One region of the Shewanella sp. SP1S2-4 genome, then DNA from elsewhere that is predicted to be linked to it. Evidence: predicted binding sites of a transcription regulator. Region 1 holds the regulator's gene; each other region holds the start of a gene.

Region 1 (10,878 bases):
TCGAGTATAAAGCTTTGCCTGTGGGTCCTGTTGAGTTGTCTCTTCTATCCGTTCCGACTGTTGAAGTAGGCGTTTTTCTAACTCAATCACACGACGACCGACTCCGATAGTGCCACTGCGCAACTCTTGCAACTCACGCTTAAATGACTCTCGCTGACGATCACCTTCTTTGACTAAGACGGTTAACGCTTCGACCTTGCTTCTTAGTTTGCTCAATTGTTTTTGTAAAAAGAGTACTAATCCTAAGCATGCGATGACATAGACTAACGCTGCGATCAAAAATTCATCGCCCATTAAAAATCCTTATACTCACTCATAGCCATAAATTAGCAGGCATTCCAACTGAGTTATCTATTCCAAAGTGCTGTACATAAATGACTCAATATCATTAGCCATTGTTCAAACCGCGATAAAATACTTTATCTATCCATAAATCGTAAAGACTTAGAATCATCGATTTATTCGCAAATACACAAAATAGCTGAATGAATTAATATCATTCAGCCTTATCTCGCTAATTGATTAAATCTGAGTCAATTCGGCCCATTCTTCATCGGATAATAACTTGTCGAGATCGACTAAGATGAGTAATTCATTGTCGCGATTACTCACACCTTGAATGAATTTAGCACTCTCTTCCGTTCCGACATTTGGTGCATTGTCGATTTCTGAGCGGCGTAAATAAACCACTTCGGCAACACTATCAACTAAGATGCCAATGACTTGCTTTTCAGCTTCGATGATAACGATTCGAGTTGAGTCATCAACTTCGGCAGACTGCAATCCAAAACGTGAGCGGGTATCAATAACTGTGACAACGTTACCACGTAAGTTAATGATGCCTAATACGTAATAAGGCGCACCGGGCACGGGAGCGATTTCAGTGTAACGCAATACTTCCTGCACTTGCATTACGTTGATGCCGTAAGTTTCATGGTCTAACTTAAAGGTAACCCATTGTAATACTGCATCATCTTTACTTGCAGCGACTGCTGCTACATTTCTTGTATCTTTCATGTTTACCTCAACCAATTGAGTCCTGACAACCTAAACCCGCATTAAGCATTTCAACTAAGGCTTGTACGTGCAAAATGCCACACATCTGCTCTTTCACTACACCCGCTAACCAAGGGCGTTTACCCGCTTGACTACGCCAGTTGACTTGCGATTTATTAATTTTTACCGCATTGACTAAGGACTCACAAGTTAATCCCCAGTTACTGCCTTCTAGTAGTACAAGATATTGATAATTTACCGATTGCGCCAGTTTATCTGAATATTTTTCTGGCATAACCCACGCACAAGTGTCGACAATATTTAATTGCTCTTCCCTATGCGTTTGTACACCGAGAAACCATGCGGGTCTGCCAAAGATATGGTTTATCCGCTCAATTTTAACTATTCCGCCTAAACTGACCAAAGGCACAGCCAATGTCAGCCCTGCTACTTTAAAGAATAGTACCTGAAACTCATCATCGAGCACTTCTTGCAAATCTTTTGTCACACTAGGAGGCGTAATACCGACTTGTGTTTCTGGCACAACCACTGGCTCAACGACTTCTTCAGCAATTATTTCATCATTAACTGGCTCTTCAATAGCAGGCTGTGCTTGTGGTACTTCCACCACGGGTTGAACATCAACAGCAGGCGTAACTTCGACAAAAGATGGTGTCGGTTCTACTGTTTTAGCCTTAAGTACAGGCGCCAGCAATTTTTCTAGCGCTTGCTTATCCACTTGAGAAGCAATCTTACTTACAGGTGCAACAAACTCATGTTGTCTTGGCGTCGCTTTTGGTTGTAGCTGTACCGTTGGCGTTATCGCCCTCTCATGAGCTTGTGATGCAGCCGTACGACCATTTTCAGCCAAGATTGCTGCATCAAGTAATGCCGCCTCCGTCTGATTAGTGGCAACATTTTGATTTGAGTCAGCTTTTACTATGCTTTGAGGAGAAACTGCCTGACTTGGAGCGTCGTCTTCCTGCAGCAATAATGCGAAAAAATCAAAAACAGTTTCATCAACCGATTTTGACATGGCCAAACTCCCCAACTAATAAAAAATCTAATAATCTTTCATAGGCTTTTACACCACGACATCCACTCGCATAATGCGATGCAGGTAAATGTGCCAAACTGGCATCTCTAAACTTAGTATCGACTGGAATCACGTCCTTCCATAGGGTTTCAGTGTATTCTGTGCCCAGCACTTGCAAAGCAGCGGGTGATGCCTTAGTACGTTTATCGTACATGGTTGGCACGACAGTATAGCTGTAACGCGTCTTTTTAGATCGCCCCATCAACTCCATCGTTTTTATCATCCGCTCTAGCCCTTTAATGGCAAGAAACTCAGTCTGCACGGGAATAATAATATGCTGACTTGCCGCAAGGGCATTGACCATTAAAACACCAAGTACGGGTGGACAATCAACGATAGCCACATCATATTCATCAGCAACTAACGCTAATAAATTACGTAAAACTAACCCCATCCCCTCTTGATGACCTAAGGCTCTGTCTAATGTTGCCAATGCCATAGTGGCCGGCAACAAGTCGAGACCATCGACTAAGGTTGGTACTACATGGGATAAAACGAGTTCTTTAGAGAGGCTTTTATGGGCCAGAAACACATCAAATAAAGAGCCAGGAACCTCTTCAGAATCAATGCCTAAATAATAACCTAGCGAAGCGTGTGGATCGGTGTCAATCATAAGCACACGCTTGCCACGCTTAGCTAAGATTCCCGCTAAACTCGCAACCGTCGTGGTTTTGCCTACACCACCTTTTTGATTCGCTATGGTCCAGACTTTCAAGAAGTGACCCCCACATAAATTGATTCAATGCTAATAAATGAGAATATTTAACACGCATTCCAAAGGTTATTGCTCTTCTCTCGTCGTAACTCGGATACCACCATTGGGTAAACTAATCACTTTAACTCCATCGGCATTTTCAGAAATCACCACTGGCAGCATCTGTGCATTTTTCGGTTCAATTGACTGATTAGGTTCAATAGGCGAAGTCGCAGTCTCGACATTCTTATTTGGCGTCTGGAGCAGCGTAGGAACTAAAGGTTGCTGATTAGCGTTATCCTTCGTCGTATCCACCCCAGAATTCTGCTTATTCAGCAAAGGCGGAACACTAATCTGGGTAGATTCAGGACCAATTGTCACAGCCTTTTGTTCACCAGGAGTAGCCAATTGCAGCATAGCTTTAGTTTGATCAGGATGAGACGCTAACCAAGCAGCAATTGCTTCAGCTTGTTCATCAGGGACCATTAACAGTACCTGAGTCGATTCCAAACGATTTATCTCTTCTCTCAACAAACTATTTTTATGCCGATAATCGAGACTCAAGGCGCCAAGACACAAAATAGCAATCGCCATCAGCAAAATGATGAGCACACTATTCGTGCTCATCGGATGCAGACTCTTAGACACGAACAGACTCTTTTAAAATGCATTCAGCCATGTTGTCTAACGCAATCGACTGAGTGGCAATACCAGCACTAGCGACAGCCTGCGGCATGCCATAAACCACACAACTGGCTTCATCCTGCGCCCAAATGGTCGCACCGACTGCTTTCAACATGCGGGCACCTTCTCTGCCATCCGCGCCCATACCAGTTAGCACAACGGCAAGGACGTCACCGCTAAAGGCTTTGGATGCAGAAGCAAAGGTGATATCAACGCAAGGCTTATAGTTCATGTCTGCACTGCCAGCAATGACCTTTAATCGACCACTTGCGCCAGTACGTTCAACCATCATTTGCATTCCGCCTGGCGCTAAATACGCACAACCTGGTCTAAGAAGATCGCCATTCGCGGCTTCTTTTACTTCAATCTTACATAAACCATTCAAACGACTTGCAAATGCTGGCGTAAAAGCTGCTGGCATATGCTGGATTAATAAAATCGGATGCGGATAGTTTGCCGGGAATTGGGTAAGAATTTTTTGCAAGGCAACTGGACCACCAGTAGATGTGCCGATCAGCAGTATTTTATACTGCTTACCGCTTGCACGAATCGACGCTGCTGTTGAGGTCCTCACAGGAGCCGTGGCTGGAGTATGCGCCGCTATACTCGTTGTCCCTAAAACGCTACTTGTTGGACGCACGCTAGATGTTGAAGCGACGACAGGACGTGCAATAGGACGAAACATTCTGCGGCGTCCCAATGCCTTAACTCTCTGCTGCAACAATAAAATAGCATCATCTTTATTGGTAGCAATGTCTTCAAAACGTTTAGGTAGAAAATCTAACGCACCAGCATCTAAAGCATCTAACGTTGCTTTAGCGCCATCATGGGTTAAAGAAGAAAACATCAAGATCGGAGTAGGACATTTAGCCATGATCTCACGGACGGCAGTAATGCCATCCATCACGGGCATCTCAATATCCATAGTGATAACTTGAGGATTAAGCTCAGTAGCCATCTTCACCGCTTCGGCCCCATTTGAGGCCGTCGCGATAACTTCCAGTTCAGGATCTTGATTGACTATTTCACTAACACGTCGTCTGAAAAAACTTGAGTCATCAACGACTAATACTTTAATGGCCATTCCATTCCTTAGCTTGGAAACTAATTCTTACTTTTCGCATAATGCTTTAACAATCCAGGGACATCTAAGATCAGTGCGATACCGCCATCCGATGTAATCGTCGCGCCAGCCATCCCAGGAGTGCCATGTAACATAGCACCAAGGGGTTTAATCACCACCTCTTCTTGGCCTATTAGGGCATCGACCACAAAACCAATTTGCATCATACCTAATTGTACAATCACCACATGACCATGCTTTTTATCGCCATGTTTAAAGGTGGTTTTGTTTCTATGTAGCCAGTGCTCCAAATAGAACAAAGGCACAGCCTTGTTACGCACTATGACAGTGAGTTGTCCGTCGACGATATTGGTCTTAGTGAGATCGAGATGGAATATCTCGTTCACGCTAGACAGAGGTAATGCAAACACTTGTTTAGCGACATCAACCATTAAGGTCGGCATAATCGCCAGCGTTAACGGTACTTTAATCTCAAGTATCGTGCCCTTACCTTTCATAGAATCAATATGCACTGTGCCGTTAAGCTGAGTGATACGGGTTTTTACCACGTCCATCCCAACGCCACGACCAGAAATATCTGAAATCTCGACCTTAGTCGAAAAACCGGGCGCAAAAATCAAATTATAAGCTTCGCTGTCAGTCATTCGCGAAGCTGAATCTTCATCGAGCACACCGCGCGTTATCGCGATTTTTTTCAGTTTTTCAGGGTCCATACCTGCGCCATCGTCTTCGATTTTCAGCAGTATATGGTCACCTTCCTGACTTGCAGATAAGGTAATAGTACCCGTTCTCGGCTTGCCATTGGCTTCACGCTCGTTTGGCATTTCAATACCGTGATCCACAGAGTTACGCACTAAGTGGACGAGTGGATCGGCAAGCGCTTCAACTAAGTTTTTATCTAGGTCGGTTTCTTCACCGACCATGATCAAATCAATTTCTTTATTGAGCGTACGCGCAAGATCACGTACTACCCGAGGGAAACGACCAAACACTTTCTTGATCGGTTGCATACGGGTTTTCATCACAGCGCCCTGTAAATCGGCTGTCACGAGATCTAAATTCGCAAGGGCTTTAGACATTTCCTCATCATCACGACTGATGCCTAAGCTCACTAATCGATTACGCACTAATACTAACTCACCGACCATATTCATGATTTGGTCGAGTCGTGCAGTATCAACACGAACCGTGGTTTCACCTTGAGGCACATTTGCTGAACTTGCTTTAGCAGGTGCTTTCTCTACAACCGCGATGTCTACTTTCGGTTTTGCGGCAACAACGGGGGCTGGCGCTGCAACTTTCGCAGGCTCAGGAGTCACTGCGGCTTTAGGTGCAGCTGCCACAGCTGGCGTGACTGGCGACGCTTTTACGTCAGCTTTCGCAGGTGCTCCGCCTTTACCATGGAGTTCATCAAGTAATCTTTCAAACTCATCATCGGTAATTTCATCGGCATCGACTATAGGTTGAGGCGTAGGTGCGGCGACAACCTTTGGTTTAGCCGGCACTTCTGCCTCGACTTTAAACTTGCCAGAACCGTGAAGTTCATCAAGCAATGCTTCAAACTCGTCATCAGTGATGTCATCGCCCGATGCAGGAGACGCTTTAACTGGCGCAGCTGGCTTAGCGACAACAGGATCAGAGACCACGGCGGTAGCCGCCGCAGGACCTTTTCCTGAGCCATGAAGCGCATCTAATAAAGCTTCAAATTCAGCGTCGTTGATATCATCAATACTTGAAGATGAGCTATGACTTATCTCTATAGGGATGTCTTGTGGGACGGGAGTTTCAACAATGGTTTCAACGACAGGCTCAGGTTCGACAATTTCGACCACCTCTGCAGACGCAACTTCAGATGGCAATGGCGCACCTGAACTCAGCATTTTAAGCCTAGCCAACAAACCCGAATCGGCAGGATCTTGCTGCTCGCCCTGCTGCGTTTGAGCAAACATGGTATTAATTGCATCAACAGCCTGCAAAATAATATCCATCAGCTCTGCATTGACGCTACGTTTACCAGTCCGTAATAAATCGAAGGTATTTTCAGCCTCATGACACACATCGACCATGGGAGTTAAGCTAAGAAAGCCTGCGCCACCTTTAACGGTGTGGAACCCTCTAAAAATGGCGTTTAGCAAGTTAGTGTCATCAGGATTATTTTCAAGCGCAACGAGTTGCTCTTGCAGAAGCTCTAAAATTTCACCGGCTTCGATTAAAAAGTCCTGGAGTATCTCTTCATCTACATCAAAGGCCATCAAATTGACTCCCAGTTAGAAACCCAGACTCGATAGAAGATCATCCACTTCGTCTTGACCCGTTACTACATCTTGACGAAGCTCGGCATTCATTATCGGCCCTTCCGCTTCAATATTATTTTTCTGAGCAATCTGACTTTCAATCATAGGCTGCTCACCAAATACCGTCAGCATAGAAACCAGATTACTTTCTACTTCCATAACCAGATCAATAACACGACGTATCATTTGTCCTGTTAAGTCTTGAAAATCTTGCGCCATCAATATTTGATTTAACAATTCACGCAGTCGAGTCGAGTCATTTGAACTACGGGACATAAGATCTTGGACATCGTGGCAAAGAACCTTAAACTCGCTGAGTTCTATTTCCCGGCGCATTAATTTGTCCCAAGATGGCATGACTTTTTGAATATTTACCGTTACGGCATTGGCCAAAGGTAAACATTCTTCTACCGCATCCATGGTTTTATTTGCCGCTTGTTCAGTCATGTCAATAACGTAATTTAAACGTTGTTTGGCATCGGGAATTTCTGTATTGGCTAATTCAGCTAGACGATTATCAACTTGAAAATCCATTAAAGCGCTATGAAGTTGCCGAGTTAATTTCCCTACCTCTTCAAATAATTCTCGTTGCAGTGGAGCAGCAAGCTCCCGAAATAAATCATCTGCCTGACGTTGCTCACCGACACTTAATAATTCAACCAAGTGCTGAGCTTGTTCGAGCGTGATGAGCCCTGATGTTTGTGACTTCATAGCTCATCCTTGCTCAAGCGAGTCGTTCGAATATTTTATCTAGCTTCTCTTTCAGCGTTGCAGCGGTAAAAGGCTTAACCACATATCCATTCACTCCCGCTTGAGCGGCAGCGATAATCTGTTCACGTTTTGCTTCAGCTGTCACCATTAATACGGGTAAATGCTTTAGCGAATCATCTGCGCGAATTGCTTTTAACAGATCGATGCCTTGCATACCGGGCATATTCCAATCTGTAACAACAAAATCAAAATCCCCCTTTTGCAACATCGGCAGGGCTGTTGAGCCATCGTCTGCTTCTTGGGTATTGTTAAACCCCAAGTCTCGCAACAAGTTCTTGATGATACGCCTCATTGTCGAAAAATCGTCAACAATGAGAATCTTCATATTCTTGTCCAAGGTTTCCTCCGGTGAGCTGACATTCTGTGCTCGATTAATAATTATACTTATGTCCAGTGCTTGAGTTTAGCTTTCAATCGCAACATTGCCTGACTTAATATCTGGCTAACACGCGATTCACTGACCTCAAGAATGGCGCCAATCTCTTTTAAATTCAATGCTTCATCGTAGTACAGGGATAACACTAATGCATCTCTTTCAGGCAATAATTTAATTGCCTCAACCAGCGCAGAATGAAATTGGTTCTCAGCTAATGCTTCAAATGAGTCATCATCGGACCGATCACTCACTGTAAGTATATCCTGAGATACGCCTAAGTCTTCTATCCCTATGATTTTTCCGACAGAAACATCGTTAAGAATATGATGGTACTCATCGAGCGTCATATCAAGTTTTTCTGCAATTTCTGTGTCGCGTGCATCACGGCCCAGTTCTTGCTCTAACTCATCAATAGCATGTGCAACCTTGCGGTTATTACGATGAACGGAACGAGGCACCCAATCACCACGGCGAATTTCATCTAACATCGCCCCTCGTATACGTATGCCGGCGAAGGTTTCAAATTTCGCACCCTTGCCACCATCAAACTTGGATGATGCTTCTAATAAACCCATCATCCCAGCTTGGAGTAAATCATCTAGCTGCACTGAGGCAGGTAATCTGGCGAGTAAATGATGCGCAATTCTTTTAACCAACGGAGCATACTGTTCAACGATCGACGATTTATTGTCTAAACAAGTATACGCAGCGGCTTTATTCACTCGTTTTTTCCTCTTGAAAATCTGGTCGTTGCACTAAACGCTCAACGAAAAACTCCAAATGCCCACCAGGTTGCTGCGGTACAGGCCAGCTCAGAATTTTATTTGCCAATCCTTGATACGCAATCGCCGCTGGTGATTTAGGATAAGCTTCAACTACCAGTTTTTGCTTACGAACTGATTTACGTAAGTTTTCGTCAAATGGAATAGTTGCAACTAATTCAAGGGCGACATCTAAAAATCTGTCGGTCACTTTACTGAGTTTAGCAAATAATTCCATACCTTCGCGTAAACTACGCACCATATTGGCAACTATTTTAAAACGGAACACGCCATGCTCACGGCTGAGGATTTTTATCAGGGCGTAGGCATCAGTTATCGATGTGGGTTCATCACAAACAACGACCAGCACATCCTGCGATGCACGTGAGAAACTGAGCACCATATCTGAAATCCCAGCAGCAGTATCTACGACTAGAATATCAAACTGAGTCCGCATCTCACTGAAAGCGCGAATTAACCCTGCATGCTGCGCTGGGCTTAATTCCACCATCCCTTGCGTCCCTGAAGTGGCTGGCACTATGCCAATTCCCTTAGGGCCGCGAACGATAATATCGTCAAGCTCTGCATCACCAGAGAGAACATGGGAGAGGTTACGCTCGGCACGAATACCCAGCATGACATCGACGTTTGCTAAGCCAAGGTCAGCATCAAGTACCAAGACACGCTTGCCTTTTTCGGCTAATGCCACAGCTGTATTAATGGAAACGCTGGTTTTGCCAACGCCACCTTTACCACCTGTGACCGCGATTACTTTCACTTTTTCGTTATAGGGTTGATTCATCATACGTAAACCACTTGCTTGATCCAGGGTCATAAATCTACTCAAATGCACAGGCCATATTATCTGACCACGCTGTGTCTTGTAATGATTGTTGTTCTGTACTATCTAACGCTGCGAGTGCCTGTTGGGCTAAATCTAAGGTATCCGCAACTTTCATATCTTCAGGAACTCTTTGCCCATCAGTAACATAACTTAATGGTAATCCGTTTTGGATCAACACACTTAATGCCCCTGCTAACGACACAGATTCATCGAGTTTTGTAAGAACGACACCAGATAGGGGAATGCGTTTAAAATGATTGACTGCATCTTGCAATACACGGCGCTGTCCTGTCGCAGACAGTACCAGATAACTGCGGATAGGTATCCTGCTATTTGCAGTTAAATTATCAAGTTGCTGGTAAAGACGCATATCTCGCTGTCCCATGCCAGCCGTATCTATCAATACTAGCTTGCGATTTCTAAACTGATAAAGAATTTGCTCTAATTCATTCAGATCATGAGCTTGCTTTACAGGGCAGCCCATTATTTTGCCATAGGTTGCTAATTGCTCATAGGCTCCGATGCGATAATGGTCTGTCGTTATCAAAGCAACATGCTCTGCACCATGATGAGCTGCAAAACGGGCCGCAAGTTTAGCTAATGACGTGGTTTTGCCGACACCGGTTGGGCCAACTAAGGCCACCACACCGCCCTGCTTAACAATGTCATCACCTTGATTATCAAGCAAGTTAGCGAGACTTTGAGGTAAAGCTCTGACTAATTCTGCAGGCGTATAATGTTGGCTCAGCGCCGCTAATTTATTGGCAACCGCTGGGGAAAATTCTGCCTCAAGTAACTTGGCTTCGAGCATAGCTCCGACAGGGTCGATACGTTTTTTATGTTCTGTCATCAAAGAGGACACTTGATGTGTTAACAAATTACGCAATGAAGCTAGCTCATCACGCATTGCCTCAATATCGGCATTTTGTTTCTGTGATGTTTGTGGCTTCTTATCAAAAGCAGCAGGCGCTTCGCGACGCTCTACTTTGGCAGTAGCCGGCGCTTGTAAGCCCTTAGCCCATGCAGGTAAATCTGCATCAACTTGCTGATGCGACATCTGTTGATTCAAACGACTTTGCTGCTTCTCTAACAAGGCTTGTAATGAGTCAGCAGGTGCCGCAGGCTTTGCACGGGTTTCTACTCGTATAGGCTGCTTAGCCCCTAGGGATACGAGGTCGTCACTCACGTCCATAAAGGTTGGCGCTGGCGCAGTAGCTGCGGTTTTTGCTTTAGGCTCATCATAGTCAACGGCAGCGACAATTTCGATGCCACCATTCA
Region 2 (10,878 bases), on a different contig from region 1:
CATCTGGCACGCGAGGTGGATTTCGCTGTCGTGCCAATGGGGAGTGAACTGCGCCCGCTCGATGCAGAGCACACCTTCCAGACGACCATTGATGCGAATGGCGATGTCGAGAGTGGAATTGATGTGCCGCGGGATAAAGTAGCACTCTGCCAATTCACTTAAACGGGGATCGGTCAGCGTATTGCCAGCATCGATATGGCGCAGGGTTTTAAGCTCGTGCACATAACGGGGACAAGCTTGTAATAGCTTAGGCCTATGAATGTCTTGCAACATCATAGAACCAAATTGTGCAACGAGTGTTTGGGTTTGTTGATCAGCTGAAAACGTCCACACTGACACCAAAGAAACCGCTAAATTCTGGCACAACAACTCTGTGGCTAACTCTGCTGTCTTGGTGAAATCGCCCTGCTGTTTTGCAGTTGACTGAACCAAAGACTCCAATAAATGCTGATGCTGACGTCGCTTCACGCTGATTCCCTACAAAACTTCGTGTTGGGCTAAAGGTCTTTGCTACGCGCAAACGTAGCTTGAAATGTGCAATTAAGCTGATTGAATTATTCTTATTTGGAGGCAGATTACACTATCTATTGTAAGTGCAGCAACATGTGGCACAATTTATTACAATTCAGTTAACAATTGCAGCATTTTTAGACAGTTAAAACGATTAAGTTCGAATTCTATCCGCTAAAAGTGCTGCACAAAAACTTATAAACCGTTTTCCAATTGGAAAATCATTTTCTCAGCGCTCACACCAAAGGTCAGCAGTAAATCGATACCCGCAGCCGTGGTCACAAACTCAGTTTGCACTTCAGCAAATCGAGCTTGGGCACGGCTCGCCATACTTTCTGCATCTGTTTGCGCGCTATCGCCAACAAAATTTAACGTCAATAAGGTATCGTGTTCATCAATGACGGCGCCGATATCGACAAAACTGCCACAATCGGTGCAAGTATCATTCACTGCCGGATTCTGTGCTTCTATTATGCCTTTCATCTGTATTCCTTATTTATAAAGCGACTGATTAACGGCATCACTAAACTATGCTCGCTAATTTATTTGCGCGGTAAGTGGCTAACTCGATAGGTTAATCAGAATTATAGGTAATTAAGCCTCAAGATAACTGGCTTTAGCTCACGCTTATTTACTGAAATGGCGCAGATTGACGCAATTGCTATTGCTATAGCAGAACACGCGTTTTAAAGAACACTTACAGGAGTTGGTAACTAGGCAGAAGCAAGCAGAGGCACCAGATTACGTTGGATTGCCAATTGATCGGCAAAATGCATGATTTCGACCTTAGGCGCGCTGAGTTGGCCCCTCTGCCTAAGCTGGGTGACATGATCACAGTTACTCAGGGCCTCGGCCATTGCTACGCTCTCACCGCCTCGGATCACTAAGGCTTCCGGTCGCAGTGCCTGCTGTAATTGAAATGCCCGCGGACCTTGCGCCATAAAAATACTGCTATTATCGACCACAGGTTCAGCAGAAGATAAATCTGCCATTAAGCTTTGCTGCGGTGGCAACTCGAACTGACGCTGTAATTTTTGCGCCATATCAAGCTCGTTTTGCCATTGAAATTGCGCCATGTCCCGTGCGTCAACCGACAGTAACGACAGCAACAGGGCGAATTCGCCCCGTCTGTCGTTTTCTATCGCCGCGTTTAAGCGGGTGCCAATTTGGGCTTCGTTGACTAAAGGAACATCAATTTGCATAAAAAAACATCGTCAAAACAATTCGTTGTTAGTTAATCGACCATTTGATGCATAACTTTAGGAAAATTTTTAAATTGGGTATTTACATGCAAAAGGTTTCTGACTACTATGGCGGCCGCAATTGAGGAGGGGTTCCCGAGTGGCCAAAGGGATCAGACTGTAAATCTGACGGCTCAGCCTTCGAAGGTTCGAATCCTTCTCCCTCCACCATTTGCACTGTAAGTTTGTGAGTGTTGTTCGAAAATGATGTAGAGTTTTATAAAAGCGTTAAAGGTATTTGTGGAGGGGTTCCCGAGTGGCCAAAGGGATCAGACTGTAAATCTGACGGCTCAGCCTTCGAAGGTTCGAATCCTTCTCCCTCCACCATCTTTATCTTTAACGCAGATAATCATTTTCAAGTATCAAACATGGCCAATGTTTGGTTCAGCTTTAAAAGTAAAGAAAGTTTGTGGAGGGGTTCCCGAGTGGCCAAAGGGATCAGACTGTAAATCTGACGGCTCAGCCTTCGAAGGTTCGAATCCTTCTCCCTCCACCATTTCTTTCATTGTCTATACCGCTCTTGTTCAACTTCCGTTTTGTCTATTCCAGTTTTATATGCCATAGCTTCATCTATTCATTTTGTTCTAATTACATTCTTTGTATTAAACTGCACTTCTATTTGAAGCCATATTTTTTAGTTCGCGATATTTGTCTTTAACATCAATCACGCCTCGCGCGACTTCAAGCTAATGCCCCCAAGCGAGTAACGCCAAGCAGATCCAATAAAACCGCTTTGCCCGTCCCTGTGATATGCTCTAAAAATGATCCCTTTCGAAGTGACTATGATGATTTCTAACACGATTCAACCGCCAGTGGACTCACACAGCGCTCGCAGATTCTGCCCAACGTGGGAAGCCCATGCGATAGGCAAGATTGAAGCGGATTTTCAGCGCAGCGCCGATACCCATTTGATTAAACTTGAATTACCTATGCTCGATGGCATAGATATTTATCTTAAAGATGAAAGTACCCACCCGACAGGCAGCTTAAAGCATCGCCTCGCCCGCTCACTCTTCCTCTATGCCCTGTGTAACGGCTGGATTAAACAAGGCACGCCGATTATCGAATCCTCATCGGGCAGCACGGCGATTTCTGAAGCCTATTTTGCCCGCTTACTCGGTTTACCTTTTATTGCCGTGATGCCTAAAAGCACGGCTAAAAAGAAGATTGAACAGATCACTTTCTATGGCGGCCAATGTCATTTTGTCGACCATTCCAGTGAGATTTACGCCGAATCGGCGCGCCTAGCCGTGGAGCTTGGCGGCCATTACATGGATCAATTCACCTACGCCGAGCGCGCAACAGACTGGCGCGGCAATAACAATATTGCCAATTCTATTTTCAATCAGATGGAACGCGAGCCACACACAATCCCGCGTTGGATAGTGATGAGTCCGGGTACAGGCGGCACATCGGCGACCATAGGCCGCTACATCCGCTATCAAAGGTTGGCGACCCAGCTTTGCGTAGTTGATCCGCAAAACTCGGTATTTTTTGATTTTTATCAGAGCGGCGATGCCAGCTTAACCTGTTGCAATGGCAGTAAAATTGAAGGCATAGGTCGACCAAGAGTCGAGCCATCGTTTATTCCTGGCGTTGTGGATTCTATGCTGCAAATCCCCGACGCGGCTTCCGTAGCGACGATTCATTGGTTAGAGCAACTGATTGGCCGTAAAACCGGCGCATCGACAGGCACTAACCTTTACGGCGCATTGCAACTTGCCGTACAAATGCAAGCGCGTGGAGAACAAGGCTCAATCGTGACCCTAATTTGCGACTCGGGTGAACGTTACCTCGATACCTATTACGATGCTGATTGGATTGCGGCTAATATTGGTGATATTGCCCCCTATCAGCGCCAACTTGCGGCATTTAATCATTTTGGTCAGCTAAGCGAGCTTGATTAACCGACGAGATTAAATTCCTTGAGTCGATGGCTTTAAAGTCCACCGCTAAACGTCAGCCATAAAAAACGCCCCACAATTGTGAGGCGTTTTTTTATCGTTTATAGATTAACTGAAGGGCATTAATCAATATTCAAATACTTATGGGTTTGGATTGATAAACGCCAATTACGGGCAATACACACCTTCATAGCCAGTTCAGTCGCTCTGGGCTTTTGGCTAATCGGCTGCAGGCAAATCGTTTTCGCTGAAATATCGATGTCTTGTAGCAATTCATCCAATTCAGCAATGTGATTTTCAGTGGCGATAGGATGCTTGATCTCATTGGCACGGTTCAGCGCCTGCGCTAATACCTTATAGCCACCTTTCATGTTCACCTTGGGCGATACCGTCACCCAAGTGTTATCGGCACAGTTGATGTCGAAGGTGCCGCTGGTTTCGATTTGGGTGGCAAAGCCTTGGTTGTGCAAGGTTTCAGTTAATTCGCGTAAATCGTACATACAAGGCTCGCCGCCGGTGATCACTATATGGCGCGCAGTAAAACCTTTAGCATGAAAAGCTGCGATAAGACTTTGCGCCGTATGTTCTGCCCAGCGCCCAATAGTGCCGTCTACGGTAATGACTTGCTCTGGCGTCACTTTATTCACTTCAAGCACATCCCATGTCTGTTTCGTATCGCACCAAGCGCATCCCACGGGACAACCTTGCAGGCGGACAAATATGGCGGGCACTCCGGTAAAGACACCTTCACCTTGAATGGTTTCAAATACTTCGTTGACTGGGTAGTTCATGCTGGCGTTCCACTTTTCTGGGGCGGCATTTATAGTGGATTTTAGCTTGAGCTGCAAGTTTTTGCGCCGAGAAAGCCTATTTGATGCAGATCGCCAGAGTTTGCAAGGACTATGGCCTGAGTTACACTAACGGCCTATTTATAAGTGTTCTACGGTTAAGTGAAATCCTTTATGTCAACGAGCTTAGTGTCAAAACCCTTAGCGTCCAAAGCAGTGGTGGTATTCAGTGGCGGACAAGATTCGACAACCTGTCTTATCCAAGCCCTAACCCAGTACGATGAAGTACACGGGATCACCTTTGACTACGGTCAACGTCATCGCGAAGAAATTGAAGTCGCCAAATCCTTAGCCAAACGCTTGAAGATCACCAGCCATAAAGTCATGGATGTCACCTTACTCAATGAGTTAGCGATATCGGCGCTGACCCGTGATGCGATTCCCGTTTCACATGAGCTGATGGAAAATGGCCTGCCGAATACTTTTGTGCCTGGCCGTAATATTCTGTTTTTAACGCTTGCGGGCATTTATGCCTATCAATTAGGCGCGCAGGCGATTATCACCGGCGTGTGTGAAACCGACTTTTCTGGTTACCCAGATTGCCGCAACGATTTTGTTAAAGCGATGGAATCTGCCTTAGTTCAAGGCATGGATAAACAACTGAAGATCATCACGCCCTTAATGTGGTTCAATAAGGCACAAACCTGGGCGCTGGCGGATAAATATTCGCAACTCGAACTGGTACGCCACCACACCCTCACTTGCTATAACGGCATCATTGGCGATGGTTGTGGCGATTGCCCAGCTTGTCATCTGCGTAAACGGGGGTTGGACGATTATCTACAGGATAAAACCGCAGTCATGGCTTCACTCGACGCTAACGAGCCTAAGGCATGACACGCAGTCCCTATTGGGTTGCGCTGATAGTGAGTTTGATATGTACGGGTTTGTATGTCGCAGGCTTAGCCAGTCCCGCTGTCGACAACCTGCTCGCCTATCGCCGCAGTGCCATTGCTGATGGCGAATGGTGGCGCTTAATCAGCGGTAATTTATTACACACCAATCAGTGGCACCTGTTGATGAACCTTGCAGGGCTGTGGGTTGTACTGTTTTTGCATCATTTCCACTACCATCTCAAAGGCTTAAGCGCACTGTTCCTGGTGTTATGTTTACTCGAAGGTGTAGGCTTATATTTAGGCTATCCGCAATTACTCGGTTATGTCGGCTTAAGCGGTATGTTGCATGGCTTATTCGCCTTCGGCGCGGTGCAGGATATTGTCCGCAAGCTACGTTCAGGCTATCTGCTGTTACTTGGCGTTATCATCAAGGTCGGCCACGAACAGCTTTATGGCGCCAGCAATGATGTCACCGCCATGATAGGCGCGCGCGTGGCAACCGAGGCACATTTGGTTGGCTTAATCTGTGGGCTGATTTGTGCTTTAGCGGTTTTCATCACGCTAAAGTTTAGCCCCGTAAAAGCCTCTGCTTAATTCACTGACAGACATTAAAAAGCCGTCGCAGCATGATTGCTGGACGGCTTTTTTAATCTTTAGCGTTAAGGTTAACCTAGGCCTTGATCAACAAGTCCCGCAAATGCTTGACTTCATCACGCATCGCCGCCGCTTGTTCGAACTCTAAGTTGCGCGCATGTTCGTGCATCTTCTTCTCAAGCTGATCGATTTGATGGCTCAACTCAGTCGCATCGGCTTTATGGTAATGGGACTTAGGTTCAGCCACTTTGCCATACACAGCTTTACTGTCGCGGCCGTCATCAACATCCATCACATCGGTGATCCGTTTAACCACGCCCTTAGGTGTGATGCCGTGCTTTAAGTTGTGCGCGCGCTGGCGTTCACGTCGGCGGTCAGTTTCACCAATGGCCTTCGCCATCGAATTGGTAATGCGATCGGCATAGAGGATTACTTTGCCATTAACGTTACGCGCGGCGCGGCCAATGGTTTGGATGAGCGAGCGTTCTGAGCGCAGGAAGCCCTCTTTATCCGCATCTAAAATACACACTAATGACACTTCTGGCATGTCTAAGCCTTCGCGTAATAAGTTGATCCCAACCAACACATCAAACTTACCTAATCGCAGGTCGCGGATGATCTCCACCCGTTCAACCGTGTCTATGTCCGAGTGCAAATAACGCACTTTTACACCATGCTCGTCGAGGTATTCGGTCAAATCCTCCGACATACGCTTGGTCAGCGTCGTCACTAACACCCGCTCGTTAACAGCAACGCGCTTGGCGATCTCGGACAATAAATCGTCCACTTGAGTCCCAACAGGACGCACTTCTAATTCAGGATCGAGTAAACCCGTTGGCCGCACGACCTGCTCGGCAATCTCGCCTTCGCTTTTTTCCAGCTCGTAGACACTCGGTGTCGCCGACACATAAATGGTTTGAGGCATCAATTGCTCAAACTCTTCGAACTTGAGCGGTCGGTTATCTAAGGCAGACGGTAAGCGGAAACCGTATTCCACCAATGTGGTTTTACGGGAACGGTCACCTTTGTACATAGCGCCGATTTGCGGCACAGTCACATGGGATTCATCGATAATTAATAGACCGTCAGCGGGCAAATAGTCGAGCAAGGTTGGCGGCCCTTCCCCAGGAGCGCGGCCAGACAAATAGCGCGAGTAGTTTTCGATACCGGAGCAGTAACCTAACTCCACCATCATTTCCACATCGTATTGCACTCGCTCATGAATACGCTGCGCTTCGATTAACTTATTGTTATCGAGTAAATATTGTTTTCGCTCACGCAGTTCTTCTTTAATGAACTCAGTGGCGGCGATAATTTTTTCCCGCGGCGTCACATAGTGAGTCTTAGGGTAAACCGTCGTACGTGCTATCCGTTTAATAATATGGCCCGTTAACGGGTCAAACTCACTTAAACGCTCAATCTCATCGTCAAACAATTCAACACGAATGGCATTACGCTCAGAATCGGCGGGGAAAACATCAATCACTTCTCCACGCACGCGATAGGTGCCGCGCTGCAGTTCAATATCATTACGCGTATATTGCAACTCACTGAGACGGATTAAGATATCACGCTGCCCCATCACATCGCCTTGGCGCAGATGCAGCAACATTTTTAAATAGGAATCGGGATCACCCAAACCATAAATGGCCGACACAGAGGCGATGAGCACCACATCTTTGCGCTCTAACAGCGCCTTGGTCGCCGACAGGCGCATTTGCTCAATGTGGGCATTTACTGACGCATCTTTCTCAATAAAGGTGTTAGATGCAGGCACATAGGCTTCTGGCTGATAGTAATCGTAGTAAGAGACAAAATACTCGACCGCATTATGGGGAAAGAACTCTTTCATCTCGCCATAAAGTTGCGCCGCCAAGGTTTTATTCGGCGCCATGATAATTGTCGGGCGACCTAACTTTTGGATCACATTGGCAATCGTAAAGGTTTTACCTGAGCCCGTCACCCCAAGTAAGGTTTGGCAAGCTAAACCCGCTTCGAGTCCATCGACTAATTTGGCTATCGCTGTAGGTTGGTCGCCTGCGGGGGCGAATTGCGATTCAAGCTGAAAAACAGATTCTGACACGCGCACATATCCTTTTAATGAGTCGCCCCATTCTAATCAAGTCACCGACTAAGCTCCACAGTTATCCTTACTGTCGCCATTCATTACGCCGCAACACCACCAGATGACAATTTAGTGGAAGCAACATGAAACTTTTACACCAAGTCATTTTCAACGATTTTTGCTTACAAAACACCCGCAAACTAAGCAAAAATGCCAATTTAATACACAAGAAATCAATTTCGTTAGATTACAAAATTGCAACCTGATTTACCCCCTCAATAAAAACCACTTGCTTTTAGTATGCACTTGATAATGCTTATATTTATTTTTGAACCCCAAAATAGTGCATTTTAAGTCCGCCGCCCATACGCCAAGGCTTTGACGGCCGTTTATTAGGACAACTCACAGGGTTATCCACAGATTTTGTTGATAAGTCGAAATAACCTAGAAACCACGCGGGATTGGAGGCTGTCATGCCACTGAATAACAGCCAGTCAACATTTGGTAATTTAATTACATTTGATAAATGTTGCTACTTGTATCAATTTCACTAATTGCAACTGTAGCGCGCCACGAAATTTGATAAACCAATTCACCTAGATTGATAATTAGTGATTGATTTATTACTAAGTGCTTTACTTAGTTTGATAAATATGGGTTCATTCAATTTGATAAACTTCTCAATAGCCCCCTAAAACGGGAGCTATTGAGTCTTTTCTACCTAGTTAATACATTGGCTTACCAGTTCCAAATAAGCAGTTCTTGCTGCTCTGAAGAGCGTTGTGAGCCTCCAACTGTGTATCGTATATCTAGTGTTTTCATTTGCAACCCAGCGAATGCGTCGCGCATTTCTGGTATGTCATTAACACTGATAACCATTTTACCTTTTATTAACTTAGCAAGTTCAGCCATTAATTCATATTGCTCTAATCCAAACTCTACACCATAACCTGCTGTATTCCAGTATGGAGGGTCTAAATAAAACAAAGTTTCTGGCTTATCGTATCGCCTTACGCACTCAGCCCAGTCCAATCGCTCGATATAGGTTCTCGCCAAGCGTAGGTGAGCAATGCTGAGATCTTCCTCAATTCTTAACAAGTTCAAGCCAGCGGGTCGAGACGCTGAACACCCAAAGTTCTGACCGGAAACTTTACCGCCGAAGGCCAGTTTTTGCAGATAGTAGAAGCGACTCGCTCGTTGAATATCAGTCAGTGTTTCAGGGTTAGTATTCTTCTGCCATAGGAACTCTTCACGGCTAATTAAAGCCCATTTAAAGTGCCTTACAAACTCTTCTAAATGGTGTTTAATCACTCGATAAAGATTGACGAGATCGCCATTCATATCGTTTACCACCTCCACCCTCGCCTCGTCCTTGCTAAAGAACATTGCAGCGCCGCCGCAGAAGGGTTCAACATAGGTATGGTGTTCAGGGAATATCGGTAAAATCTGCTTAACTAATCTACGCTTACCGCCCATCCAAGGGATAATCGGTTTTGGCATGTGAGCCTCCTTTTTTAGGATTTTTTATGCTAGGCTCGGTTCGCCGTGTCGACGCGGTGAGGGAGCCTTGGTTGGCTCACAGGGTGTAATCCTGTGTGTTGACGGTCTAGCAGTGTTGGTAGCATTGCTAGACCGCTCTCTTTTATTAAATCTCTAATTCAACATAAGTCAGGTCGGCGGCTTGGCCTTGGATCTGACCATCAACGATATACACTTTTCCGCTGGCAACTGAGTCCCCCAAAACAGTCTGATAACTGCCATCGGCGTGCTGCACTGTCGTGGTGCCATTCGTCACGTTAATCACAGTGGCAACACTGCGCTGAGGCTTAGGGTTTAGGTTCGCTAAGCGTTGATAGATGTTGCTCATGCCATGGCCTCATTACGCAATAGCGTGACGGTCTGATTCACTGTAACTATCCCCGTTGACTCATTAACGCTGCCGCTTATGCTGAAGCTTTCACACACTGACTTAAACACCTCGGCACCTTTGCGAACCCCAATTAACATGCCTGGTCGCATGGGTGGCAAATCCGCCATGACCTTAGCGCGAATGCTGTTTTGCACCTTATTACCTGCGTTGGCTAACTCGGCCGTTGCGCGCATTCTCGCGGCTTGATTATCAGTGATTAATTTATCCACTATATCAGCAGCAAAGTTGTCACCAGCGGTCCCGAAACGTTTCACTTTCGCCGCCACGCCCTGCTGTTCACCACGTACAAACACCGCATTAGCATCGGGACGAATATCGATACGCTCGTTAAATTCGAGGATCACTCCATCGTGCAAAATCACATCGGGGATCGCGCTTGCGGTATTCCAAGGCACTACGGGCCACTGAGGGATCACGGTTATAGTCTGAGTTTCATCGTTCACATCGAGCATGGCTCCAATGCTATTTGCCATCATGTTAATGGCTTCTGCGGGTGTTTTAGCAGCATAGCTAAAGGCATTTGCAGGCACGGGATAATCGGTGATCTGGCTGGCGACAGTCCACCCAGTGTTGGCCACAATATCGACCATCAAACCAATAAAGCTGCGGGATACCACATTCACATAATTGATGGCCTTTCGGTTCGGGCTTGCGAGAGTTGCTAAACGGCCTCGACCTGTCGCGCTATAACTGGTTTTACCGAAGGCTTTAGACTCGCTGGGAGACTCACAAAGCAGGTAAAAGTCATAGCCGTTAATGCTTATTTTCAGTAGTTCATTAGCGGCACGCTCGGCATCAATACGGGATGAAAACGCTAAGCTTCCGCTACTGGCCCATTGCGAGCGGGACTGGGAAATGGATACTGATTTGAGCACCAAAGCAACGCCGTCACTCACACGAACACAACTTATTTGAGGCTGCATGAGGTAACTCCTTCTGATTTGCGGTTC
Region 3 (10,878 bases), on a different contig from region 1:
GTCCAAGGACTGCGCTGACTGTTGTCGTACACGGGAATATAAAAAGGCACAGCTTTAACCAGAGTGGGCGCAAGATTGAGTAAATGGCGCCGTTCAAGCAAGGACTTGCGGACTAAATTGATTTGCCCGGTTTCTAAATAACGCAAGCCGCCGTGGATAAGTTTGCTGGAATTAGCCGAGGTTTGGCCGCCAATTTCCCCCTTTTCAATCAGCAAGGTGGAATAGCCCGCCGCTGCCGCATATTGGGCAATGCCGACACCGCTGATCCCACCGCCAATAATGGCTATATCGAAACTGGCCATAACTCACTCTCGCTAACCTTCCATAGACGACCGACCTACTGAGCCTCAAACATTCAATCAAGCTCAGTCGAACAGCTAATAAGCGTTAATATGTCAATAAGTTAGTCTTAGATCAAATCTCGACGATAAGAGTTTAATCAATACTGGCATGTAATTGTTTAAGTGCTTGATCACACATGGCCTTTAAGGCTTGTAACTCGCTCGCCTCACCGCCGACTTTGCAACGCATTAAATGGGGAATTTCACTGGCCTGCGCTTTAAGGGCAAGCCCTGCTGGCGTTAAGGCGAGCACTCTCACACGCTCATCCTGTTCGCTACGACCACGAGTCACTAATCCTTTAGATTCTAGCCGCTTCAGCAATGGCGTTAACGTGCCTGAATCGAGGAAAAGTTTATCGCCTAAGGTTTTGACACTAATGCCCTGCTCTTCCCATAGCACTAGCATGACCAAGTACTGCGGATAGGTTAGATCTAATTTGTCCAACAAAGGGCGATAGGCACGCACCATAGCATTTGCAGCACTATAAAGAGAGAAGCACACTTGATTCTCAAGACATAAGGCATTCTCTGTGCTGGTATTTTCGGCCATATCGACAGTATTAACACGGGTGTTGGGTTGAGTTGTTGCCATAGGAAGATCCGACAAATTAAATATATTGCGCACAATATACTTGCATTCACACCAAAGATCGAATTATAGTTTATCACAATTGAATTGCGCACAATTTAAATCGATTTACTTAATCCTTAACCTCAGAAGGTCTAATACTATGAAAACACTTTATGAAACACGTGCCACAGCAAAAGCGGGTCGTCAAGGTCAAGTCAGCACTGATGATGGTTTACTGGATGTCGCTTTAGCCTATCCAAAAGCCATGGGCGGTAGCGGTCTCGCCACGAATCCTGAACAACTGTTTGCCGCAGGTTATGCCGCCTGTTTCTCAAACGCCATTCTGCATGTCGCTAAAATCGGCAAAGTGGATATTACACAAGCGCCAGTCAGTGCGATTGTCGGCATAGGTGCCAATGATGCTGGCGGTTTTGCATTAGCGGTTGCTTTAGAAGTCAGCTTAGATTTACCGCAAGAAGCCGCAGAAGCCCTAGTGCGTCATGCGCATCAAGTTTGTCCTTACTCTAACGCCACTCGCAATAATATCGACGTGAAACTCAGCGTAAATGGTGTTGCGTTAGGCTAACCATAATCCATCATAGACACTTGTTGATAACGTCAGAAATAGAGCACCCTCGGGTGCTCTATTCTTATTAGCCATTAACGACTCAAGCTGAGAGTGAATGTGCATCACACCATTTAACAGGGAGATAAACTGGTTTCAGTTCCCAAAAAATGGTTATTCGCGAGTTAACTAACACTTCTTAATATCTAATTTAATCAAAATGATTGATTTAAGTAGAGTAAGAGCTAATCGAACCGTTTGACGATACTTAAACCCACTCTCAGTGGGAGGCGCTATGACAAAATATCTATCGAAATTATCTCTGTTTTGCTCGCTATTATTCCTCTTTGCCTTTTCAATCCCTAGCTGGGCCGAGACAACACCAGCAAGCTCAGCGGATCGAACGTGGCATTATATAAATGGTCAGGGTGAGCTCAAAATTAAGCTGTATTTCTTCTGGTCTAAAACTTGCCCACACTGTGCAGAGGCCCATCCTTTCATCGATTCATTGCCGCAAAAATACCCTTGGATAGAACTTGAATCTCATATGGTGTCCGCACCAGGTGTGCAGGATATTTGGCAAAATATCGCCGCAAAAACTAATACAGAAGCACGTTCTGTACCCTATATGGCCAGTTGTGAAAAGGCCGTGGTGGGCTATTCGAGCGAAGCGGTCACGGGCGAGTTTCTCGTTAATCGACTGAAGAATTGTTATTTATCCCTTGGCGGTCAACTCAGCGAAGCGGACATGCCCACCAAAGGCGTTATCAGTACGAGCGCGAGTACAGAAACTAATGCGCCGCTCTTTGGCACTTGTGGCACAGATACTGGCGAAGGCACCTGTGATGCCACCAACTTAAAGGAGTCCGTTGCAGAGCCAGAAGTTCAACCCGTTGAATTACCTTTAGTAGGCGTAGTGACTCCCGAGACAATGTCTTTGCCGCTGCTCACCTTAGTGCTCGCAGGCGTGGATGCCTTTAACCCCTGCGCCTTCTTCGTTTTACTGTTTTTATTGTCGATCATGGTTAATGCCAAGAGTCGCAGCCGCATGTTGCTCGTCGGCGGGATTTTCGTGTTCTTCTCTGGCTTTATCTATTTCCTATTTATGACCGCATGGCTGAACATCTTCCAGCTGTTGGGCGCAGGCAGTGATGGCGGCATGATCATCTTAGCGGCGGGTTGTTTAGCCTTAATCGCTGGAGTCATCAACATCAAAGATTACTTCTTTACTAAGGGGGAAGTGACGCTGTCGATGTCGGCGGAAAATCGGACGAGTTTGATAAAGCGCATGGGGAAACTGTCTAACTCAAGTAGCTTAGGCGCCTTACTTATTGGCTCTACCGTACTAGCAGTCCTCGCCAACGCCTATGAACTGCTCTGCACCGCGGGCTTCCCGATGATCTACACCAGCGTGCTTTCTATGCACAATCTGCCAGACATTGAACGCTATATGTATCTGGTTTTATATAACATTGTGTATGTTATCCCGCTGGCGATTATCGTTATCGTCTTCAGCGCGACCTTAGGTAAACGTAAACTGACTGAAAAAGAAGGCCAAGCCCTAAAACTCATGTCAGGTGTGATGATGTTGGGTATGGGTATCGCGCTGGTTATCGACCCTACCGCACTTCAAAATGTGGCGCTGGCACTGGGGCTGATCTTAGGCTCATTGGGGATCACAGCCATTATTATTATCGGCCGCAAACTGTTTTCGGCTAAGGCCAAGTAATTGACGAAACAATCGACTAAATAATTAACAAAATAATGGATGATTGGCAAATTCATGGCTAACGGCTAAAGTTAACCTTGGGTTTGCCGATAAAGGGATCCAGCTTACAATCGAGGTTAGTTATGTCAATTTCACTGAATACCCAAGCTATCGCACCTAATCTAGAAAATGGTGCAATTGGCGTTAAGGTTGCTCAGTTAGCCAAAGAGCAGCAAAAAGCCGAAGGTCAAATAGCGGTAGATTTAATTGCAGCTGCGGCGCCAAAACCAGTAGGTAACGCAGGCCACAACATCAACACTACGGCCTAATTGTTAGCAATACAGCATTTAAAAAAGCGCCTCTGATTATCAAGGCGCTTTTTATTTTCTGTAACGGAAACGTCAGGCGAATTTAAGAAAAAGCGTTGCCATTCACATGCATAATCGTAAATGTCCACACCACGAACGCCAGCGGGATATGCACTAAGGCATAGAAAAACTGATCGAGTCGCCCCATTCCTTTTGCTAACCAAATCAAATACAAGTGCAATCCAATCACCAAAGGGAACAAAACTAACAGCGGATACAGAGCGACAGGGCTGGCATCGGAAAACAGGCTATGACTGAATAAAGCCCAAGCCACCATGACAGCGGTCGTAAGCGGCGGTGTTGCAATGCGATATTGCTCTGGATAGGGAAACATCCTACAACCTCTTGAGTCTCAATCGATAAACTTACGTTTTAGGTTTTCGTGCAATCAACTGTGCTTTATAACTGCTTTGAGTGGATTGCGGATCACATAATCGACCTTCAAAGTAATGTAAAGGTTGCCAGTTAGCAAATGCTGATTTGAGTTCATTTTCAGTCAGCAAGAAATTGGGGTTACGCGGCCGCCCACTCTCAGCCTGCTGTGTGGTAAAAGTTTCATAGACGATAAGGCCTGTAGCCTTAACCGCCTTGGCAATTTGCGGCAATAATGGCCGATGCAGATAATTGAATACTAACACTATGTCGTACTCTTCAATCGGTAGCGATGGCGCAGCCTCGGCTTCTAAATCCCATTGATATTTGCGGGCGTTCACATGCTCAATGTGCGACATGGCAGACAAATCCCTGTCGATAAACGTCACTTCTGCACCTTGCGCTAGAAACCACAAACCATTACGTCCAGAGCTGCAGGCAAGATCGAGTACTTTAAGTCCATCAAAGCGAGAAACAGGCCAAGTAAACTCAGTGATTAAGGCTGCGGGAGTCACGATTGGCGCATGGATTACAGACATTGCAATTAGCCCTTAATTTCTTTTTTCGAGTCGATTTGCCGACGATGCACAATAGAATAATGCCTGAGCCCTGCTGGACCATGGGACACAATCACGGACAAAAAGAGGATCGCGATTAACAACTCAGGCTTGAAATTAGCCAAAGGGACAAATAAACCAAGTAAGCCTACTTTTACTAAGGTTAACAAACCCTTAAGCTGAATTAACCAACGCCAATCACGCACAATGTCCCACAACATTAATATGCAGCCCGTCGTCATAGCGAGATACCAATAATTCAGCCATTGCGTTTTATCTACGCTTAATAAAATGCCACCACCGACACCGACGATCCCTAAAATATGCAATGCCCTTAAACTGGTTTTACTCAAACGTTGAACCCAAAAACGTTTTTCTGATATGCCTTGTTTGCGCATTACATCCCCTTAATAATCAACTGCGTAACATCTGGTTAAACTAATAATGCAACTCTATACAATAATGGCTGGATAATTAACATTATTTATAGAATACTCAAAAATAATTAAGTGACATACTCAAAGTGCTAAGTCACATTATAATATCTATTAAATACAAATAGATAAATCACATCACAAAACCAATAATTAATATCATTTTTATTTTTAAAAGTTAAAACCAATCCATTCAACATGTTAACTCGCGCAAGTTATACCGTATTCAATCAGTGACCAGTCTCAACTTCATTAATATTTCCCATCCGATTGCACATTTTAAATATGTTATTTTCGCTGCAACAAAGGTTATGTGATCTGAACACACATATACCTCTTTAGATAGTGCTAAATTTGCAAATGGAGAATGCTCTAACAGTGCGTGAGCTGCGTAAAAAATAAATATCACGCCACGATGAATAACCCTTATTAAGTAGATGAATGTACGGCGGAGGAACTACCATGTTCACAAGAAAGATTCAAAAAACAGCACTAGCCATGCTGATCTCTGGCGCAATGGCAGGAACTGCCTATGCTGCACCAGAAGTGCTAGCCGATTTTCACGGTGAAATGGGCAGTTGCGACAGTTGCCACGTCTCAGACAAAGGTGGCGTCAGCGATGACAACCTTAGCCATGAAAATGCCCAATGCGTTAGCTGCCACGGCGATTTAAAAGAACTGGCCGCCGCCGCACCTAAAGACAAAGTCTCACCCCATAAATCTCACTTGATTGGCGAAATTGCTTGTACAAGCTGCCATAAAGGCCATGAGAAATCAGTCACTTATTGCGATGCTTGCCACAGCTTCGGCTTCGATATGCCTTACGGCGGTAAATGGGAACGTAAGTTTGTTCCTGTTGATGCAGACAAAGCGGCACAGGATAAAGCCATTGCTGCTGGCGTAAAAGAAACCACTGATGTGGTTGTTATCGGTTCAGGTGGTGCAGGCCTTGCTGCTGCCGTCTCTGCCCGTGATGCTGGCGCGAAAGTGATTCTGCTCGAAAAAGAACCTGTCCCAGGTGGTAACACTAAGTTGGCCGCTGGCGGTATGAACGCTGCCGAAACGAAGGCGCAAACTAAGTTAGGTATTGAAGATAAGAAACAAATCATGATCGACGACACCATGAAAGGTGGCCGTAACATTAACGATCCTGAATTAGTGAAAGTGCTTGCAAATAACTCATCTGACTCTATCGATTGGTTAACCTCTATGGGTGCCGACATGACTGACGTGGGCCGTATGGGTGGTGCAAGTGTTAACCGTAGTCACCGCCCAACCGGTGGTGCTGGCGTAGGTGCACACGTAGCGCAAGTACTATGGGACAACGCAGTAAAACGTGGTACTGACATCCGCTTAAACAGCCGTGTTGTCCGTATTCTTGAAGATACGAAAGGCAATGTGACTGGCGTACTCGTTAAAGGCGAATACACTGGTTATTACATTATTAAAGCCGATGCTGTGGTTATTGCTGCCGGTGGTTTTGCGAAAAACAACGACCGCGTAGCTAAGTACGATCCTAAGTTAAAAGGCTTTAAAGCTACTAACCACCCAGGTGCAACCGGTGACGGCTTAGACGTGGCACTGCAAGCAGGCGCAGCAACTCGCGATTTAGAGTTCATTCAAGCTCACCCAACATACTCACCAGCGGGTGGTGTAATGATCACCGAAGCGGTACGTGGCAACGGTGCTATCGTGGTTAACCGTGAAGGTAACCGCTTTATGAACGAAATCACTACCCGTGATAAAGCGTCTGCCGCGATTCTGCAACAAAAAGGCGAAAGCGCTTATTTGGTATTCGATGACTCAATCCGTAAGAGCTTAAAAGCGATTGAAGGTTATGTGCATCTGAACATTGTTAAAGAAGGCAAAACCGTCGAAGAGTTAGCAAAACAAATCGATGTGCCCGCCGCAGAACTGGCAAAAACCATCACGGCATACAACGGTTTCGTGAAATCAGGTAAAGATGCGCAATTTGAACGTCCAAACCTACCACGCGAATTAGCAGTAGCACCTTTCTACGCATTAGAAATCGCACCTGCTGTTCACCACACTATGGGTGGTGTTGTGATTGATACTAAAGCCGAAGTGAAGAGCGAAAAAACCGGTAAACCAATCCAAGGCTTATATGCTGCAGGTGAAGTGACTGGCGGGGTTCACGGTGCTAACCGTCTTGGCGGTAACGCAGTATCAGACATTGTGACCTACGGCCGTATCGCCGGTGCTGAAGCGGCTAAATTCGCTAAAGATCACTAGTCACAAACCGTATAAGGGTTAACGGACTAACCCTTGGCTCTCAAAGCACGTCTTAAAATGCGAGAGTCCAGCTTGAACAACTCAAGCACAGATAGTCGATTCATAAGCGAGCCCTGATGGCTCGCTTTTTTTATCAACAGTTTTAGCCAATTGATGACAAAGCTCACTCTTTTAATAGCCAATTTTCTAAGGCTGAGGACAAAAAGCCCTAACTCACTTACACTCTTTGGCTGATAACTACATCAAAATCCGTTAGGTGACTGAAATGAGAATTGGATTCTTTAGCGCAAAACATTACGACATGCAGCATTTTAACCGCACAAATGCCGCGTTTGGTGCACAAATTGAGTATTTCGATTATCGCCTCTGCATGCAAACAGTGAAACTTGCTGAAGGGTTTGAAATCGTTTGTGCCTTCGTTAACGATTCACTTTGTGAAGAAGTCCTAGTCGAACTCGCCAAGGGCGGCACAAAAATTATCGCCATGCGCTGCGCAGGCTTTAACAATGTCGATTTAGTCGCCGCTAAACGCTTAGGCATGCAAGTCGTCAATGTGCCCGCTTATTCACCTGAATCCGTGGCCGAACACACAGTCGCGCTGATGTTGACGCTGAACCGCAAAATCCACAAAGCTTACCAACGTACCCGCGATGCCAATTTCTCCCTCGAAGGTTTAGTCGGTTTTAACATGTTCGGCAAAACCGTCGGCGTGATTGGTACGGGTAAAATCGGCGTGGCCACCATTAAAGTCTTGCTCGGTTTTGGCTGTAAAGTCATCGCCTACGATCCCTTTATCAATCCAGCGGTTGTCGCGCTGAATGTGGAATATCAAAATCTCGATTTTATTTATGCCAACAGCGATATCATCAGTTTGCATTGCCCGCTCACGGCCGATAACCGCCATTTGCTCAACCAAGCCAGCTTCGCCAAGATGAAACCCGGTGTCATGGTGATCAACACCAGTCGCGGTGGCTTACTCAATGCCTTCGATGCGATGGAAGCCTTAAAACTCGGCCAAATCGGTTCACTCGGACTCGATGTGTACGAAAACGAAAAAGGTTTATTCTTCGAAGATAAATCGAATGAGATCATTCAAGACGATGTATTCCGTCGATTATCTGCCTGCCATAACGTGATTTTTACGGGTCATCAAGCCTTCCTCACTGAAGAAGCCTTAGGCGCCATCGCCCAAACAACCTTGAGCAATGTAAAAGCGCTATGTGCAGGGAAACTCTCAGGTAACGAATTGTTTTAACTGACAGATAAAATCCTGACTGCTACAGTGAGGCTTCAACGTTTGAAGCCTCACAGAGAGAACTAAATATGTTAGTCACTCAGGAAACTCAGGATATCTCCACGCCTTCAGGGCTAATGCGCACTTATATCTACCGCCCAGAAGCACAGGGGCAATTCCCAAGCATCATCTTTTATTCCGAAATTTTTCAGCAAACGGCACCTATTGCACGCGCTGCGACAATTCTTGCTGGCCACGGTTTTGTGGTATTTGTGCCGGAAGTATTCCATGAACTCAATCCTTTAGGCACAGTGCTCGCCTACGATGAACCGGGTAAAGACAAAGGCAACGCCGATAAGTTTGCGAAACCTTTAGAACACCACGACAGCGACACCCAAGCATTAGTCGACTTTGCCCATCAACAAGCTTACTGCAATGGCAAAGTGGGCAGTATGGGCGTGTGTATCGGCGGCCACTTGGCCTACCGCGCCGCACTCAACCCCGCTATTTTAGGTGCATTTTGCCTCTATCCAACCGACATACACTCCAACACCCTGCCCTGCGCCTACGGCAATGACTCTCTGAGCCGCAGCGGTGATATTCAAGGGGAATTAGTGTTAGTGTTCGGCAAGCAAGATCCCCATGTATCAGCTGAAGGTCGAGTGTTAATCCACCAGCAATTAATGGCGCTGAACCGTAATTTCACTTGGCTTGAAGTTAACGCCCAACACGCCTTTATGCGTGATGAAGGCGAACGCTACGATCCCGCACTCGCACTGCAAATGTACCTGCAAGCGGTAGCGTTTTTTCACAGGGTGCTGCGATAATTAGCTTTGAAACGGCTTACCACAAAAAGTCAGCAATCTTTAATTACATCGTTAAACCTTTATTGTATCGCTCAAATAGTGTGGCGGGTTGTCCAAAAAGACTTAACTCGCCGCACTATTTACGTTTAATAAACCACTAAAACACGCTCACTGAAACAAGCTATAACCTTAACAAACATTATGGCTTTAGTGATTCATCATCTTTTTATTTAATGAAACTAAGCACCTAGTAAAGGTAGATGTTTGATACTTTTGTATTTCAACGATAATTCAATACATTGGGAAATCGCGGATTCTGGCAAGGGATCATGGATACTTAACACTATGGCTCGATTCCCTTCAAACTGCAGCGCATGGGAATGTAGCTCTCGAAATGTATCAACCAGCTTAGTTTTACAATTAAAGAATAGGCAGTATTGTTCGGGATATTTTGGCTTCCAGTCAAATCTTACTGTACTGCCATTTTTAACTGAATAACTCGGCTCGCCCCATTTTAAGCTTTCTTCCACCGCACCTAAATCCTGCGCTTCAGCAATCGCAAAAACCAAAGTTCGGATCCGTAATAGCAAGGGTGTTATATGCTCAGGATAGCGTTCAAACTTGTTCTGCACTTGCGCTTGCATGCTCTTATCCTCCCATTTACACCATTCCGAATCATCATATCTGTAAAACAAAAAAACACGCTGCGGGCCCACATGGTTGAACTTCCAAACCTTTAGTGAGCGGCGATTATATCAGCACTTTATTATAAACTGCGCATTAGGGGTGTGACACAGTGTCGCAGGTCGTTGAGTTTTTATTGAGATACCCACTTAATCCTATATAAAACATACCATTATTTAAACAGACCTTTCATAGGCTTATTATGACCCGCTCCGCAGTAATGACTTCAATGGCAATATCCCTAGCCAGCATGGCCACTTTTTCAGGGTTAGCAGCCGAAGCCGAAACTGAAGCAATGTTGCCAGCATCTGCAATTAAACCTCAAGTATCGACTCCCACTACCATCGAAAGGATTGCCATTACAGGGAGTCGAATTCAAAGGGAAGAGATAGCTTCCACTGCGCCTATGACCGTTTTTACCGCGCAAGATATCGAGAAAACCGGTGCCACTTCAGTTGAAGTATTACTGCAAAGAATGACAGCCTCTGCGGGGTTTGCGGGTAATCAAACGAATGCCTATTGGACTGAAGGTGGCTATGGTTCAACCCAAGTTAATCTGCGTGGATTAGGGGTAAATCGCACACTCGTACTGCTCAATGGTCGACGTATGCTGAACAGTGGCACTGGGGCAAACTCCTCCGTAGATCTTAATACCATTCCCATTAGCGTGGTTGAACGAATCGAGGTATTAAAAGATGGTGCATCCGCCATTTATGGTGCCGACGCGGTTGCTGGCGTGGTCAATATCATCACTCGGCAGCAAATCGAAGGGGTTGAGTTTCAAGCACGAACTGGCATAACCGAGCAAAATGATGGTGAACAGTACAAGCTCGACCTTGCCCTCGGTCATGTCGGTGAGCGGGGCAGTGCATATGTGGCGATGAGTTACGATAAAACCCAAGCCGTCGATATGCTGAGTCGCGCGTCTTGTCCGCTTGAGGAAGTGAATGGTGAGCTAGTGTGTGGCGGTAGCTCGGCGCTTCCA

Evidence for each region. Region 1 encodes FliA, which starts transcription of late flagellar genes. Its sites were predicted from a motif close to CTAAAGNTNNNNNNNNNNNNGCCGATA; they were not measured.
Region 2: the regulator FliA is predicted to act here: its motif matches at 1,747-1,773, upstream of Q4Q52_RS05560 (VC2046/SO_2500 family protein).
Region 3: the regulator FliA is predicted to act here: its motif matches at 3,272-3,298, upstream of Q4Q52_RS18090 (cytoplasmic protein).

The regions. Positions count from the first base shown of each region.
Region 1 is NZ_JAUOET010000004.1:1,789-12,666, forward strand. Features, by position in the region: gene Q4Q52_RS06035 (DUF2802 domain-containing protein) at 1-294, opposite strand, end outside; gene Q4Q52_RS06040 (chemotaxis protein CheW) at 523-1,017, opposite strand; gene Q4Q52_RS06045 (chemotaxis protein CheW) at 1,025-2,032, opposite strand; gene Q4Q52_RS06050 (ParA family protein) at 2,016-2,807, opposite strand; gene Q4Q52_RS06055 (membrane anchored protein in chemotaxis locus) at 2,874-3,413, opposite strand; gene Q4Q52_RS06060 (chemotaxis response regulator protein-glutamate methylesterase) at 3,427-4,554, opposite strand; gene Q4Q52_RS06065 (chemotaxis protein CheA) at 4,575-6,806, opposite strand; gene Q4Q52_RS06070 (protein phosphatase CheZ) at 6,822-7,559, opposite strand; gene cheY (chemotaxis response regulator CheY) at 7,573-7,956, opposite strand; gene Q4Q52_RS06080 (RNA polymerase sigma factor FliA) at 8,004-8,717, opposite strand; gene Q4Q52_RS06085 (MinD/ParA family protein) at 8,710-9,591, opposite strand; gene flhF (flagellar biosynthesis protein FlhF) at 9,596-10,878, opposite strand, start outside.
Region 2 is NZ_JAUOET010000003.1:324,306-335,183, forward strand. Features, by position in the region: gene Q4Q52_RS05550 (bifunctional diguanylate cyclase/phosphodiesterase) at 1-468, opposite strand, end outside; gene Q4Q52_RS05555 (DUF406 family protein) at 706-993, opposite strand; gene Q4Q52_RS05560 (VC2046/SO_2500 family protein) at 1,224-1,712, opposite strand; tRNA gene Q4Q52_RS05565 (tRNA-Tyr) at 1,838-1,922, shown strand; tRNA gene Q4Q52_RS05570 (tRNA-Tyr) at 1,994-2,078, shown strand; tRNA gene Q4Q52_RS05575 (tRNA-Tyr) at 2,163-2,247, shown strand; gene Q4Q52_RS05580 (PLP-dependent cysteine synthase family protein) at 2,513-3,658, shown strand; gene queE (7-carboxy-7-deazaguanine synthase QueE) at 3,778-4,446, opposite strand; gene queC (7-cyano-7-deazaguanine synthase QueC) at 4,618-5,340, shown strand; gene rrtA (rhombosortase) at 5,337-5,933, shown strand; gene uvrB (excinuclease ABC subunit UvrB) at 6,010-8,016, opposite strand; gene Q4Q52_RS05605 (DNA adenine methylase) at 8,737-9,498, opposite strand; gene Q4Q52_RS05610 (hypothetical protein) at 9,644-9,865, opposite strand; gene Q4Q52_RS05615 (hypothetical protein) at 9,862-10,878, opposite strand, start outside.
Region 3 is NZ_JAUOET010000025.1:40,472-51,349, reverse strand. Features, by position in the region: gene Q4Q52_RS18110 (FAD-dependent oxidoreductase) at 1-302, opposite strand, end outside; gene ohrR (hydroperoxide resistance transcriptional regulator OhrR) at 436-933, opposite strand; gene Q4Q52_RS18100 (organic hydroperoxide resistance protein) at 1,073-1,498, shown strand; gene Q4Q52_RS18095 (cytochrome C biosynthesis protein) at 1,773-3,206, shown strand; gene Q4Q52_RS18090 (cytoplasmic protein) at 3,329-3,514, shown strand; gene Q4Q52_RS18085 (hypothetical protein) at 3,597-3,887, opposite strand; gene Q4Q52_RS18080 (methyltransferase domain-containing protein) at 3,919-4,464, opposite strand; gene Q4Q52_RS18075 (hypothetical protein) at 4,470-4,880, opposite strand; gene fccA (fumarate reductase flavoprotein subunit FccA) at 5,379-7,169, shown strand; gene Q4Q52_RS18065 (2-hydroxyacid dehydrogenase) at 7,435-8,424, shown strand; gene Q4Q52_RS18060 (dienelactone hydrolase family protein) at 8,493-9,230, shown strand; gene Q4Q52_RS18055 (DUF1801 domain-containing protein) at 9,449-9,853, opposite strand; gene Q4Q52_RS18050 (TonB-dependent receptor) at 10,096-10,878, shown strand, end outside.